Regions from separate parts of the Pseudomonas sp. NyZ201 genome, predicted to be linked through region 1. Evidence: predicted binding sites of a transcription regulator. Region 1 holds the regulator's gene; the other holds the start of a gene.
The links. The regulator FliA, encoded in region 1, starts transcription of late flagellar genes. The targets are predictions, from matches to a motif close to CTAAAGTTTNNNNNNNNNNNGCCGNTAA.

Region 1 (7,413 bases):
CCAGATCCGCCAGTACCAGGCGGGCAAGGGCAAGCCCCCCGAGCCGCTCAAGGATCTGCCGATTCCGCCGGACCTGCGGCGCGATTCCTGATTTCCAGTTGTTCGCGGACCTTGTGGGAGCGGGTTTATCGGAACGCCGAACCGCCGCGATTGCGGTAGTGGGCTCACTGACGCAATCGCGGGTGAACCCGCTCCCACAGGGTTCGCGTTGTACTCCGAGTTTTCCATTTGAAAAAAGTTGGAAAGCTTCTTGCAAAGAGCAGCGCCAAGCGCCCCCGTGGCGTCAAAGTTTTGCTTGAAGAGGAAGACCGGTGGATCGCTCTCAGTTAATCAACAGCGCGCGCAGCAACCTCGGCAGCCTGGGCCGGGGCAATATCGGGGTGCCGGTATTACTGCTGATCATGCTGGCCATGATGATGTTGCCGATCCCGCCGTTCCTGCTGGACGTCTTCTTCACCTTCAACATCGCCCTGTCCATCGTGGTCCTGCTGGTCTGCGTGTACGCGCTGCGGCCGCTGGATTTCGCCGCGTTCCCGACCATCCTGCTGGTGGCGACCCTGCTGCGCCTGGCGCTGAACGTGGCCTCGACGCGGGTAGTGCTGCTCCACGGCCACGATGGCCACGGTGCCGCCGGTAAAGTGATCCAGGCCTTCGGTGACGTGGTCATCGGTGGCAACTACGTGGTCGGTATCGTGGTCTTCGCCATCCTGATGATCATCAACTTCGTGGTGGTGACCAAGGGTGCCGGGCGGATCTCCGAGGTGAGCGCACGCTTCACCCTCGACGCCATGCCCGGCAAGCAGATGGCCATCGACGCCGACCTCAACGCCGGCCTGATCAACCAGGACCAGGCCAAGGCACGCCGTGCCGAAGTGGCCCAGGAAGCCGAGTTCTACGGGTCCATGGACGGTGCCAGCAAGTTCGTGCGTGGCGACGCCATTGCCGGCCTGCTGATCCTGTTCATCAACCTGATCGGCGGCATGGCCATCGGCATGGTCCAGCACGGCATGACCTTCGGCGATGCCGGCCGGGTCTACGCCCTGCTGACCATCGGTGACGGTTTGGTGGCGCAGCTGCCGTCCCTGTTGCTGTCCACCGCCGCCGCGATCATGGTGACCCGTGCTTCCGGCTCGGAAGACATGGGCAAGCAGATCAATCGGCAGATGTTCGACTCGCCGAAGGCCCTGGCGGTCTCGGCGGCACTGATGATCGTCATGGGCCTGGTCCCGGGCATGCCGCACATCGCCTTCATCAGCCTCGGCCTGCTGGCCGGCGGCGGCGCCTACCTGGTGTGGAAGAAGCAGAACCAGGTCAAGGTCAAGGCTGCCCAGGAACTGCAGCGCCAGCAGGAAGCCCTGCCGTCGCCCTCGCGCGCTGCCGAGACCAAGGAGCTGGGCTGGGACGATGTCACCCCGATCGACATGATCGGCCTGGAAGTGGGCTACCGCCTGATTCCCCTGGTAGACCGCAACCAGGGTGGCCAGTTGCTGGCGCGGATCAAGGGCGTGCGCAAGAAGCTGTCCCAGGACCTCGGCTTCCTGATGCCCACGGTGCATATCCGCGACAACCTCGACCTGGCCCCGAGTACCTATCGCCTGACCCTGATGGGGGTGATCCTGGCCGAGGCGGAAATCTTCCCCGAGCGGGAAATGGCCATCAATCCGGGCCAGGTATTCGGTACGCTCAACGGTATTTCCGCGCGGGACCCGGCCTTCGGCCTGGAAGCGGTGTGGATCGATGTCGCCCAGCGTAGTCAGGCGCAGTCCCTGGGCTACACGGTGGTCGATGCCAGTACCGTGGTCGCCACCCACCTCAACCAGATTCTCTACAAGCATTGCCACGAGCTGATCGGCCATGAAGAGGTCCAGCAACTGCTGGCAGTGCTGGCCAAGGGCTCGCCGAAGCTGGCAGAGGAAATCGTCCCCGGGGTGCTGTCCCTGTCCGGTTTGTTGAAAGTGCTCCAGGCCCTGCTGGCGGAGCAGGTTCCCGTCAGGGATATCCGTAGCATTGCCGAGGCGATCGCCAACAATGCCAGCAAGAGTCAAGATACCGCCGCGCTGGTCGCCGCAGTCCGCGTCGGATTGTGTCGCGCTATCGTGCAAAGCATTGTCGGCACTGAGTCCGAGCTGCCTGTGATCACCCTTGAGCCAAGGTTGGAACAGATCTTGCTCAATAGTCTGCAAAGGGCCGGGCAAGGTCAGGAAGACGGTGTTCTTCTTGAACCGAGCATGGCGGAAAAGCTTCAGCGTTCGCTGATCGAGGCTGCCCAGCGTCAGGAGATGCAAGGTCAGCCGGCCATCCTGCTGGTAGCAGGACCGATCCGGCAAATGCTCTCGCGTTTCGGTCGCCTGGCCGTACCGAATTTGCATGTTTTGGCGTATCAGGAAATACCTGACAACAAGCAAGTCACCATCGTTGCCACAGTGGGCCCCAACGGCTGAGGTAGTGGGTTATGCAAGTTAAGCGTTTTTTCGCCGCCGATATGCGTCAGGCCATGAAGCTGGTTCGCGATGAGCTGGGGGCCGATGCCGCCATCATCGGCAACCGACGGATTGCTGGCGGTGTCGAGCTGACGGCGGCGCTGGACTACAAGCTGTCCGCCCTTGCGCCTCGGGTGCCCAACGCCGAGCTTGAAGACGAGCTGCGCAAGACCCAATCGCGCATCGCCACTGCCCAGGCCGAACTGAGCGCCCGCGACGACAGCGACAGCGGCAACCGCCAGCTGTTCGCCGGCCTGCCGCTGACGGCCTCCGAGCCGCTGGTCGAGCCACGTCATGAAGAGCCGGCGCCTGCGCCGGCCGCCCCGGCGCCATCGGCCATCGACCGGCGTATGTTCGATTCCATGCGTTCCGAGCTTTCCGGCCTGCGCGAGCTGCTGGAAGTCCAGCTCGGCTCCCTGGCCTGGAACCAGTTGCAGGGCGCCAAGCCGCACCAGGCCAATCTCTGGCGCCGCCTGCAGCGCATCGGCCTGTCCGGCCCGCTGGCCCGCGACCTGCTCGACCTGACCCAGGAAATCGTCGACCCGCGCCACGGCTGGCGCATGCTCCTGGCCCATCTGGCGCGGATGATCCATGTGCCGGATGTCGAGCCGATCGAGGAGGGCGGGGTGATCGCCATGGTCGGCCCGGCCGGCATGGGCAAGACCACCACCCTGGCCAAGCTGGCCGCGCGCTATGTGCTCAAGTACGGCGCGCAGAACCTGGCCCTGGTGAGCATGGACAGTTTCCGTATCGGTGCCCAGGAGCAGCTCAAGACCCTCGGGCGCATCCTCAACGTCCCGGTGACCCACGTCGATCCCGGCCAGTCCCTGGCCCAGGCGCTGGAGCCGCTGCTGCGCAAGCGCGTGGTGCTGATCGACACCGCCGGCCTGCAGGCCAGCGACCCGGCGCTGCGCATGCAGCTGGAAACCCTTGCCGGGCGTGGCATCCAGGCGAAGAATTACCTGGTCCTGGCCACCACCAGCCAGAAACAGGTGCTGACCGCCGCCTACCACAGCTACAAGCGCTGCGGCCTGGCCGGTTGCATCCTGACCAAGCTCGATGAAACCGCCAGCCTGGGCGAGGTTCTCAGCCTGGCGATCAGTCACGAACTGCCCGTGGCCTATCTTACCGATGGCCCGCGCATTCCTGACGACCTGCACCTGCCGCGGCGGCACCAGTTGGTAAGCCGCGCGGTCAGTGTGCAGATGCAGGACGATCCGAGCGAGGAGGCCATGGCCGATATGTTCGCCGACCTGTACCACAGTGACGGCAAGCGTGTCGGCTGAGGTGGATATGTATCAGTTGCAAAGTACCTACATCACACGGATCGCGTGGCAAGTCATGGCTGTAGCCAGCGCGGCCCCGTCATGTGGCCTCGGTCTAAGCAAGACAAGGTAAAGAACAAATATGGGTAGCATGCATCCCGTACAGGTGATCGCCGTGACCGGCGGCAAAGGTGGCGTTGGCAAGACCAACGTGTCGGTGAATCTGTCACTGGCACTGGCCGAGCTCGGTCGTCGCGTCATGCTGCTGGACGCCGACCTTGGCCTGGCCAATGTCGACGTACTGCTCGGGCTCACCCCCAAGCGCACCCTGGCCGACGTCATCGAAGGCCGTTGCGAGCTGCGCGACGTCCTGCTCCAGGGCCCTGGCGGTGTACGCATCGTCCCGGCGGCCTCGGGCACCCAGAGCATGGTGCACCTGGCCCCGGCCCAGCACGCCGGCCTGATCCAGGCCTTCAGCGAGATCGGCGACAACCTCGACGTGCTGGTGATCGACACCGCTGCGGGGATCGGTGACTCGGTAGTCAGTTTCGTTCGCGCGGCCCAGGAAGTGCTGCTGGTGGTGTGCGACGAGCCGACCTCGATCACCGACGCCTACGCGCTGATCAAGTTGCTCAACCGTGACTACGGCATGAGCCGTTTCCGCGTCCTCGCCAACATGGCGCAGAGCCCCCAGGAAGGGCGCAACCTGTTCGCCAAGTTGACCAAGGTCACGGATCGCTTCCTCGATGTCGCCCTACAATACGTCGGTGCCGTGCCGTACGACGAATGCGTGCGCAAGGCCGTGCAGAAGCAGCGAGCGGTCTACGAAGCCTTCCCGCGTTCCAAGTGCGCGCTGGCGTTCAAGGCGATCGCCCAGAAGGTCGATAGCTGGCCGCTGCCGGCCAACCCGCGCGGCCACCTGGAATTCTTCGTCGAACGTCTGGTGCAGCCGACCAGTGCGGGACCCGTGCTATGAACGCCAGCGGCTACCGGATGTACAGCAAGTCCTCGCGTGACGCCCAGTACGAGCTGATCGAGCGCTATGCGCCGCTGGTCAAGCGCATCGCCTACCACCTGCTGGCGCGGCTGCCGGCCAGCGTGCAGGTGGAGGACCTGATCCAGGCGGGAATGATCGGCCTGCTCGAAGTCGCCAACAAGTACGACTCGAGCAAGGGCGCCAGTTTCGAGACCTACGCCGGCATCCGTATCCGTGGCGCCATGCTCGATGAAGTGCGCAAGGGCGACTGGGCACCGCGCTCGGTGCACCGCAATACCCGCATGGTCAGCGACGCAATTCGGGCAATCGAAGCAAAAACCGGCCGTGACGCTAAAGATCACGAGGTTGCTGCCGAACTCCAATTGAGTCTCGATGATTACTACGGGATTTTGAACGATACCTTGGGCAGCCGCCTGTTCAGCTTCGACGACCTGCTGCAGGACGGCGAGCATGAAGGGCTGCACGAGGACGGCGCCAGTGCCCAGCTCGAGCCTTCGCGCGATCTGGAGGACGAACGCTTCCAGGCAGCCCTGGCCGATGCCATCGCCAACCTGCCGGAACGCGAACGCCTGGTCCTGGCGCTGTACTACGACGAAGAGCTAAACCTCAAGGAAATCGGTGAGGTCCTGGGGGTCAGCGAATCGCGCGTCAGCCAGTTGCATAGCCAGTGCGCGGCCCGCCTGCGCAGCCGGTTGGGGGAATGGCGGGCGCGTTGAACCCGGGTTCGATGCAGTCGTTACAACGTGGTAGCCGGAATGATTGAACGCGCGCTCAGCGCTGGGCGCGTTAAAGACTGCTTGGAGGTCTAATTGAACAAAGAAATGAAAATCCTCATCGTCGACGACTTTTCGACGATGCGGCGGATCATCAAGAACCTGCTGCGTGACCTGGGCTTCACCAACACGCACGAGGCCGACGACGGCACCACCGCGCTGCCCATGCTGGAAACCGGTAACTTCGACTTCCTCGTCACCGACTGGAACATGCCCGGCATGACCGGTATCGACCTGCTGCGCAAAGTGCGCGCGGAAGAGCGCCTGAAGCACCTGCCGGTGCTTATGGTGACCGCCGAAGCCAAGCGCGAGCAGATCATCGAAGCCGCCCAGGCCGGGGTCAACGGCTACGTCGTGAAGCCTTTCACCGCCCAGGTGCTGAAAGAGAAAATCGAAAAGATCTTCGAACGCGTCAACGCTTGATGCGTCAACGGGGGCGCTATGGACCATAAAGAATCATCTCTGGGCGATTTCGAAATCACCCTGAAGAAACATGCCCAGGAGCTGGTCGAGAGCCTCGAACGAGGCCAGTTCGGCGACGCGGTGCAACTGATCCATCAGCTGAACCAGACCCGTGACCGCGGCCTGTACCAGGAAGTCGGCAAGCTCACGCGCGAGCTGCACAGTGCGATCGTCAGTTTCCAGATCGACACGCACATGCCGCAGGCCGAGGAAATTTCCCAGATCACCGACGCCACCGAGCGCCTGGCCTATGTGGTCAAGCTCACCGAGGCGGCGGCGAACCGCACTATGGACCTGGTCGAGCAAGGCGCGCCCGTCGTCAACGAACTGGGGGACGAGGCCCGTGCACTGCATGCCGACTGGCAGCGCTTCATGCGCCGGGAAGTGGCCGCCTCGGAGTTTCGCGAGCTGGTCCAGCGTGTCGACAGGTTCCTGGCGCGCAGCGCCGAGGATAGCCAGAAAGTCAGTGGCTACCTCAACGACATTCTCCTGGCCCAGGACTATCAGGACCTGACCGGCCAGGTGATCAAGCGGGTGACCTCGCTGGTCACCGAAGTCGAGAAGAATCTCCTCAAGCTGGTGTTGATGGCCAGCCAGGTCGACCGCTTTGCCGGTATCGAGCATGACCGCCGTGAGCTGCATGCTGAAAAAGACGAAAGTAAACATCCGACTCGGGGTGAAGGACCGCAGATTCATGCCGATAAACGTGAAGATGTCGTGTCCGGTCAGGACGATGTCGATGATCTGCTGTCCAGCCTGGGTTTTTAGGGAGCACGTTTGATGAGCTTCGGCGCCGATGAAGAAATCCTCCAGGATTTCCTGGTAGAGGCCGGCGAAATTCTTGAGCAACTGTCCGAGCAACTGGTCGAGCTGGAAAGCCGCCCGGACGATGCGGACCTGCTCAATGCGATCTTTCGCGGTTTTCACACTGTAAAAGGGGGCGCCGGCTTCCTCCAGCTCAATGAGCTGGTGGAGTGCTGCCATATCGCCGAGAACGTCTTCGACATCCTGCGCAAGGGAGAGCGCCGGGTCGATGCCGAACTGATGGACGTGGTCCTGGAGGCCCTGGATACGGTCAACAGCATGTTCGGCCAGGTGCGCGAGCGTACCGACATCACCCCGGCCACCCCGGAACTGCTCGGCGCCCTGGCGCGCCTGGCCGAGCCGGCCGGTGCCGAGCCCGCCGCACCGGTGGTTGCCGCCGAGCCGGTGGTCGCTGCCGAACCGGAGCCGGTGGCGGCGTCGGGCGACATTACCGACAGCGAGTTCGAGCAGTTGCTCGACTCGCTGGGTGCCATGCCTGACGACGTACCGGCGACCGAGGCCGGCGGCGATGAAATCACCGACGCCGAATTCGAATCCCTGCTCGACCAGTTGCATGGCAAGGGCCAGTTCGCCGCCGACAACCTGCAGGGCGCCAGCGCGCCTGCGCCGGT
Region 2 (7,413 bases), 1.0 Mb from region 1:
AGGCCGGACATCGGCGCTCCTTGTTACAAGCGGAAAAGAGGGGCGGATTGTACCTGCATGAGGCTTTTCTGACAGCGCTTGCCGGTAGGCAGGACTGACATTTTTGTCAGTTATCCATCCGAATGCTTTCTGTCAGGCTTCGCTCTGTGGCGTGGGTCAGTGGTTTGTCGTTTTCCTTTTCGCCTGGGACCTTTAATCCAGCATGCGAAGGAGACCCTTGCCATGCGAGCGACTGCCAGAAAAGCCCTGTTGTTATCGACGCTACCCTTGCTGCTGCCATGGACCGTGGCGCGGGCGGAGACTTGTGCGGAAACCGTGAAGTTTCTTCAGGAGATGTACCGCTACACACCGCGCATATGTCCTGACGGCGAGGCCGCCGACAGCTGTTCGGGAGTGACGTTGCGCGGGACCACCCGTGCCGACCCGGCGAAAGGCGAGGCCTGGAACGTTTGGGAGTCGAGCCCGCGCAGCAAGCAGCGGGGCACTGACTCGTATTCGTATATTCGTGCCGACATCAACTTCGCCGACCTCGCCGTGTACACCAATAACGGCTACATCATCGCGCCAAACGCCAATGTTTGCGCGGGTCAGCCGATTTCCTATACGCAGTGCGCCTACCCCAAGGACGGCTGGACCTATGACCGCACTGATCGAGGCTGCGGCGATAGCCCGCAAACCTCGATGACCGAAACCCATTGCCAGAATGTCGGTGTCAATAGCGGCCAGGCCTGGTGGGACCAATTCCGGCGCAACCAGACCCCGGACGGCGCCTGGGGGCCGCAACCGTACCAGATGCAATGCTCGTTCGACATGTCCAAAGCCCGGGGCAAGGCAGGGCGGGCCGAAGCCTTCGGCGACTTCATCGACGCCTACAAGCTTACCGGCGGCCGCGAATTTCTGATGGCCAACGAGATATTGAGGTCGAACGACCAGCCGCCCAACATCACAGCGTTCATGTACACCGACCCCGCCGGGCGCGCGGATGCACTCAAGAACCAGGCTGATTACTTCCGGGTCACGGGCAACTATCGGCCGGTCGTCCAGGTGATATTGCCCAAGTATCAGGGCGGACAAGTACAGTTCCTGTGCGATGGTCAGCAGATGGCTTTCCCGGGCTACAGCAAGACGGCGGGCTTCTGCCGGCCTGGCAAACCCTCCAGCCCGGGCTTTGGTGTACCCGGCTCGCCAGTACTGACACCGGCGCAATCTGCGGCCCAGGCGGCGCAGGCCGCACAACAGGCGGCCCAGGCGGCGCAACAGGCACAGGCTGCGGCCCAGGCAGCGCAAGCCCTTGCGGCTGCCCAGGCGGGGCAATCTTCCGGTCAGCTTCCACAGTCCTCGGGGCCGACGCCGCAATCTTCCGGTCAATATCCGCAGGTTTCCGGGCAATCACCTGCGCAGGTTGCTGCTCAGGCCGCCGCCCAGGCGGCGACCTTCGCCCAGTCTGCCGCCGCTGCTGCCCAGGCGGCGCAAACTGCTGCCCAGTCGGCCCAGGCGATACAGGCAGCTGCGCAGAGTGGCCAGATGACCCAGGCTCAGCAGGCCGCGCTGGCGGCAGCCCAGGCCCAGGCCGCGCAAAGTGCCGTGGCAGCGCAAACTGCAGCAGCCCAGGCCCAGGCGGCGGCTGCCGCTGCGGCGCAGGCGCAGACCGAGGCGGGCTACTGCAGGAAGTACATCGAAAGTGCCACCTGGGTACAACGTAACGAGCCGGGCTACGGGCTGATCTGGTCGTTGCAGGTCAAGCCGACGGAGTGCGCACGCCGGATGGGACCTGACCAGACCGACCGCGCGTATCGCGAACTGTACGAGATGTTCAAGACCGACCCGCGCTGGACCGAGAATATCAACCCTGGCTCCATGCGCCGGCAATTCGTCTGCCATCGCGTCGGCGTACCGGACAAGGAAGAGTGGAACCTCGAGCCGGCACGGCCCTACGTTTCCAGTGAGGCTTCGCTGAACTTACCGTACATCTGCAACCCGTTGCCGTCCGACGCCGGTAAATAGACCGGCCTGCCATGCCCCTGCCAGCACCCGCTGCCGGCAGGGGCATTTTCATGGGTCTGCGGTCGGCTGTGCGCCTGACCTGATATTTCTGTCAGTTTCGCCTGCCGACCGTTGCGCGCAGGTTGTGATTGCGACGTCGAGTTGTGGCTGTCCAGTCGTTGTTGCGTCGGATCAGTTATTCAATAGCTCCGGAGACAGGATGATGAACAGACGCATTAATGGATGGGTACTGGTGGCGGCATTGCCCTTGCTGCTGCAGACGACACTGGCGCTCGCGATGACCCAGTCCGAGCAGGCTGCCATGGCCGCAGCGCAAATGGAGGCCGCGCAAAATGCCGTGAATTCGGCGGCCCAGGCTCAGGCGGCGGCAGCCGCGGCAGCGCAGGCTCAGGGGGCGGCAACGGCCGCAGCGCAGGCGGGTTACTGTCAGAAGTACATCGAGAGCGCCACCTGGGTCCAGCGTGACGAGCCGGGCTACGGGCTGATCTGGTCGCTGCAGGTCAAGCCGACGGAGTGCGCACGCCGCATGGGCCCTGACCAGACCGACCGGGCCTACAGCGAGCTGTACGAGATGTTCAAGAACGATCCGCGCTGGACCGAACATATCAATCCAGGTTCCATGCGCAGGCAATTCGGTTGCCATGTGGTGGGTGTACCCTTCAAGGAGTACTGGAACCTCGAGCCGGCACGGCCTTACATTTCCCATGAGGCTTCGCTGCGTTTGCAGTTCATGTGCAACCCCCTGCCGTCCGACGCCGGAAAATAGACCGGCCAATCATGCCCCTGTCGGCACCCGCTGCCGACAGGGGCATTTTCGTGGGTGCGCCGGCGGTTTTTTTCACACCCGGAACTGCCCCAGCACATTCTCCAGATGCGCACTCAGCCGATTCAGCGCACGTCCCGACTCGCTCGAGTGCTGGGCGGCGAGGGTGGTCTCGCGGGACAGCCCTGCGGTTTCGGTGACGCTGCGGTTGATGTCTTCCACCACATGGGATTGCTGCAGGGTAGCGCTGGCGATCGAGGCATTGAGTGCGGTGAGGTTATGCAGCGCCTGGCTGATTGCATCCAGGCTGGCCCCGGCTTCACTGGCTTGCGCGACGGTCTCGCGGGAAACCTGGCTGCTGGCGTCGATGGCCTTGACCGCTGCTTCCGACTGGCCTTGCAGGTGTTCGATCATCGCCTGGATCTCGGCGGTGGACTGCTGGGTGCGCTGGGCCAGCAGGCGTACCTCGTCGGCGACCACGGCGAAGCCGCGGCCCTGTTCCCCGGCCCGGGCCGCCTCGATGGCGGCGTTGAGCGCCAGCAGGTTGGTCTGCTCGGCGATGGAGCGGATCACCTCCAGTACGCTGCCGATCCGCGTGCTCTGGCCGGCCAGGGCCTGGATCACCTGGACCGCTTCGTCGATGGTGCTCGAGAGTTCGTCGATCTTGCGCAGGCTGCCCTGGATGCTCTGTTGGCCCTGGCGAGCGCAGTCCTGGGCGGCGCTGGTCTCGCCGGAGGCCTGTTCGGCATGCTTGGCGACATCCTGCACCGCATAGCTGACTTCATTGATTGCCGTGGCCACCTGTTCCATCTGCTGCGATTGCTGTTCGCTGCACTGGCGGGTCTGCTCGGCGGTACTGCCGACGGCACCGGCGGAGCCGTCCAGTTCATGGGCGGCCTCGCGCAGGCGGCTGACCACCTGCTGCAGTTGCCCGGTAAAGGCGTTGAAATGCTGGCCGAGGCGGGTGATTTCGTCGTTGCCGTGGGTGTCGAGCCGGCGGGTCAGGTCGGCTTCGCCACTGGCGATGGTGGCCATGGCGTCCTCGGCTTCGCGCAGGGGCCGGACGATGCTGCGGGCAATCATGATCACCAGCAGGGCGAGGATCACCGCGATGCCGATGCCAACCAGCGAGGCGTCGCGCAACTGGCGGTAGAACTCGGCCTGCATGTCGTCGATATAGATGCCCGAGCCAATGACCCAGCCCCAAGGCTGGAACAGCTGGATATAGGAGGTTTTTTCCACCGGCTCGCTGGCGCCGGGCTTGGGCCAGCGGTAATCGATGCTGCCGGCGCCCTTGGCCTTGGCCAGCGCCACCATCTCGTTGAACAGGGCGAAGCCGTCCGGATCGCGAATCGCCGACAGGTCCTGGCCCTCGAGCTTGGGATTGGTCGGGTGCATGATCATCCTGGGGCCCAGGTCATTGATCCAGAAGTAGTCGTTCTGGTCGTAGCGCAACCCGCGCACGGCATTCATGGCGTGTTGCTGGGCTGCTTCGCGGCTGAGGGTCCCGGCGCTTTCCAGGCCCTGGTAATAAGCCAGGATGCCGGCGGCAGTTTCCACCACGTGGCGGGTTTTCTCGGCCTTGGCCTTGTACAGGTCGGTGTGGATCTGGTTGAGCATGAGCAAGCCGAGGGTCACCAGCATCGCTACGGCCAGCACCAGGATGAGCCACAGGCGCCGGCTGATCGACATACCGCGTAAAGTCTTCATAAAAGTGGCCTCGAGTTCTTGTTATTGTCACGAGCATCCAAGCACGCTTTGCCGCTTCTACCTACTCGACCAATGGATAAGTCGTTGATTCGGCAGGCTCCGTTGCGTACGACCGGGCAGCGTTTATCCGACGGGTCTGATAGGATCTCGGCCTTTGCGGGCCAAAACTGAAGGGTGCGCCGGCTTTTTTCTACGGCGCTCGGCGAGTCTGGGTCTCTAAACCAAGCAACGAATACTACAAAGGGGCATGCCGCGAGCATCGCCTCACGGGGGAATGATGGATTTTTGGACCGCCATGCAGGCAGTGATTCTCGGCATCGTCGAGGGTCTGACAGAGTTTTTGCCGATCTCCAGCACTGGCCACCAGATCGTCGTGGCCGACCTGATCGACTTCGGTGGTGAACGGGCGATGGCCTTCAACATCATCATCCAGCTCGGGGCGATCCTCGCGGTGGTGTGGGAATTCCGGCGCAAGATCCTCGATGTGGTGGTCGGCCTGCCGAAGCAGCGCCAGGCCCAGCGCTTTACCGCCAACCTGCTGATCGCCTTCTTCCCGGCGGTGATCCTCGGCGTCGCCTTTGCCGACTTGATCCATCATTACCTGTTCAACCCGATCACCGTGGCCGTGGCACTGGTGGTGGGCGGGGTGATCATGCTCTGGGCCGAGCGCCGCGAGCATGTGATCCGCGTCGAGGAAGTCGACGACATGCGCTGGACCGACGCCCTGAAGATCGGCTGCGCCCAGTGCCTGGCGATGATCCCGGGAACCTCCCGTTCCGGCTCGACCATCATCGGCGGCCTGCTGTTCGGCCTGTCGCGCAAGGCAGCCACCGAGTTCTCGTTCTTCCTGGCCATGCCAACCATGGTCGGCGCCGCCGTGTATTCGGGCTACAAATACCGGCACCTGTTCCAGCCGGATGATTTCATGGTCTTCGCCATCGGTTTCGTGGTCTCGTTCATCTTCGCCATGATCGCCGTGCGCGGCCTGCTCAAATTCATCGCTAGCCACAGTTACGCTGCGTTCGCCTGGTATCGCATCGGCTTTGGCTTGCTGATCCTGGCGACCTGGGTATTCGGCTGGGTCGATTGGTCGGTGGCCCAGGGGTGATGCGCTACCCGCGCCTGAAACTGGCCGCCTTCGTGGTGCTCTGCCTGCTGCCCGTGGGCGGAGCACTCAAGGTGGGGCTGGCGGGGCAGTTCTGGCTGCCGGCGCTGGCCTATCTGCTGGCGAGCCTGGTCTGTGCCGGGCTCTACTGGCATGACAAGCGCCAGGCACTGGCGCAGGGGCAGCGGATCCCGGAGAAGGTGCTGCATCTGCTCGAATTCCTCGGCGGCTGGCCAGGGGCGCTGGTCGGACAGCAGGCCTGGCGGCACAAGACGCGCAAGCTTTCCTACCAGTTGGTGTTCTGGATGATTGTGCTGATCCACCAGGCGATTTGGGTGGACTGGCTGTTTCTCGGGCAGTGGAAGCACATTTTCTGAGCCGCGCTCCTACAGGTCCCGGGTAAGCCCAGCCCGCAGCGCCTTCGGCAGTTTGCTCACCACCAACTGGTGCGAGCGGGTCAACAGATCCTCCAGTGTTTCCCTTCCCAAGGCATAAGGCCAGGCCACACTGATCCAGTGCGCTCGTGCCAGATACGGCGCCGGCCTGACCCCGGGCATATCCACGTAACCCACGAACAGGTCCTTGTCGACCTTGAACGACAATCCCGCGCCCGCCAGGTCCATGACCGCGAACATCTTGTTGCCGGCGACGGAGAACACTCGTACGCCGCCCCATTTGTAGTCTTCCCGGGCACCCGGCAAGCCCAGGCAGAAGGCTGCAACCTGTTCTTCGTTCAACTGCCGCTCAGACATAACGCTCTCCACATTCCTCGAAGGACGCCACCAGGTGATCGATCCAGGCCCGCACCGCTGGCAGCACACCGCGTCGATGAGGGTAGACCGCCTGCAGGAACCCGCTGGGCATCGACCAGTCCGGCAGCAGATTGACCAGTTCGCCCCGGGCCAGCTCTTGCTCGCAGTGCAGCAGGGGCAGGGCGGTGAAACCGAGGCCGGCCAGGGCGGCGGCCTTGCGCACGACGAAGTCGTCGATGGCCAGGCGCGCTTCCAGGGCCAGCTCTTCGCGCTTGCCGTTGCCATCGAGCAGGCGCAGGTGCACCAAGCGATCGGCCTCCACTGCGCCCAGGACGGGAAGCCCGGCCAGCTCGGACGGATGCCCGAGCGGGTGCGCGCGGGCGAAATCCGGCGATGCCACCAGTTGCATCTGTGCCCGGTTGAGGCGGCGGGTGACCAGGGCGGGGTCTTCGTCCCCGACATCACGGACGCGCAGCGCAACGTCGATGCCCTCGTTGATCAGGTCGACACGACGATTGACCAGGACCATCTCCAGTTGCACCTGCGGATACAAGGCCAGAAAGCGCGTGATGACGTCCGGCAGGAAGGCATGGGCCAGGCCGACCGGGCTCGATACCCGCAAGCGTCCACGGGGTTCGCTGGTCATGCTGGCCACCGCCTCGTCGGCCATTTCCGCCTCAAGCAGCATGGCCTGGCAATGCCGCAGGTAGCGCTCGCCCACGGCAGTCAGCTTGAGCTGGCGGGTGGTGCGTTGCAGTAGTCGAGTGCCGAGACGCTCTTCCAGCTCGGCGATGCGCCGCGACAGGCGCGACTTGGGAATGCCCAACTGGCGTCCGGCGGCGGCGAAGCCACCGGCTTCGACAACGCGGGCGAAGTAGAACAGGTCATTGAGGTCTTGCATGATTGTTCCATTGGTGGGACGAACTGGCGCGAATTCGCCATCTTATCACTCATTGATCATGCCGGTAGGATTCACTCCATCGTCACCGCTGACCCGCGGTCCTCACATCAGGGAGAATCCCATGAAGCTCTTGCATATCGATTCCAGCATCCTCGGCGACAACTCGGCTTCGCGCCAG

Region 2: ACPFMA_RS15070 (methyl-accepting chemotaxis protein) is a predicted target of FliA. The motif match lies at 4,622-4,649, and genes of this name have one in related genera.

Annotation. Positions count from the first base shown of each region.
Region 1 covers NZ_CP187557.1:4,437,949-4,445,361, reverse strand. The annotation lists gene flhB (flagellar biosynthesis protein FlhB) at 1-91, shown strand, start outside; gene flhA (flagellar biosynthesis protein FlhA) at 312-2,441, shown strand; gene flhF (flagellar biosynthesis protein FlhF) at 2,453-3,766, shown strand; gene fleN (flagellar synthesis regulator FleN) at 3,888-4,721, shown strand; gene fliA (RNA polymerase sigma factor FliA) at 4,718-5,458, shown strand; gene ACPFMA_RS19685 (chemotaxis response regulator CheY) at 5,564-5,938, shown strand; gene ACPFMA_RS19680 (protein phosphatase CheZ) at 5,957-6,745, shown strand; gene ACPFMA_RS19675 (chemotaxis protein CheA) at 6,758-7,413, shown strand, end outside.
Region 2 covers NZ_CP187557.1:3,393,865-3,401,277, reverse strand. The annotation lists gene pnuC (nicotinamide riboside transporter PnuC) at 1-11, opposite strand, end outside; gene ACPFMA_RS15080 (DUF2599 domain-containing protein) at 223-2,004, shown strand; gene ACPFMA_RS15075 (DUF2599 domain-containing protein) at 2,207-2,770, shown strand; gene ACPFMA_RS15070 (methyl-accepting chemotaxis protein) at 2,843-4,477, opposite strand; gene ACPFMA_RS15065 (undecaprenyl-diphosphate phosphatase) at 4,755-5,585, shown strand; gene ACPFMA_RS15060 (DUF1294 domain-containing protein) at 5,585-5,959, shown strand; gene ACPFMA_RS15055 (MmcQ/YjbR family DNA-binding protein) at 5,969-6,334, opposite strand; gene ACPFMA_RS15050 (LysR substrate-binding domain-containing protein) at 6,327-7,235, opposite strand; gene ACPFMA_RS15045 (FMN-dependent NADH-azoreductase) at 7,357-7,413, shown strand, end outside.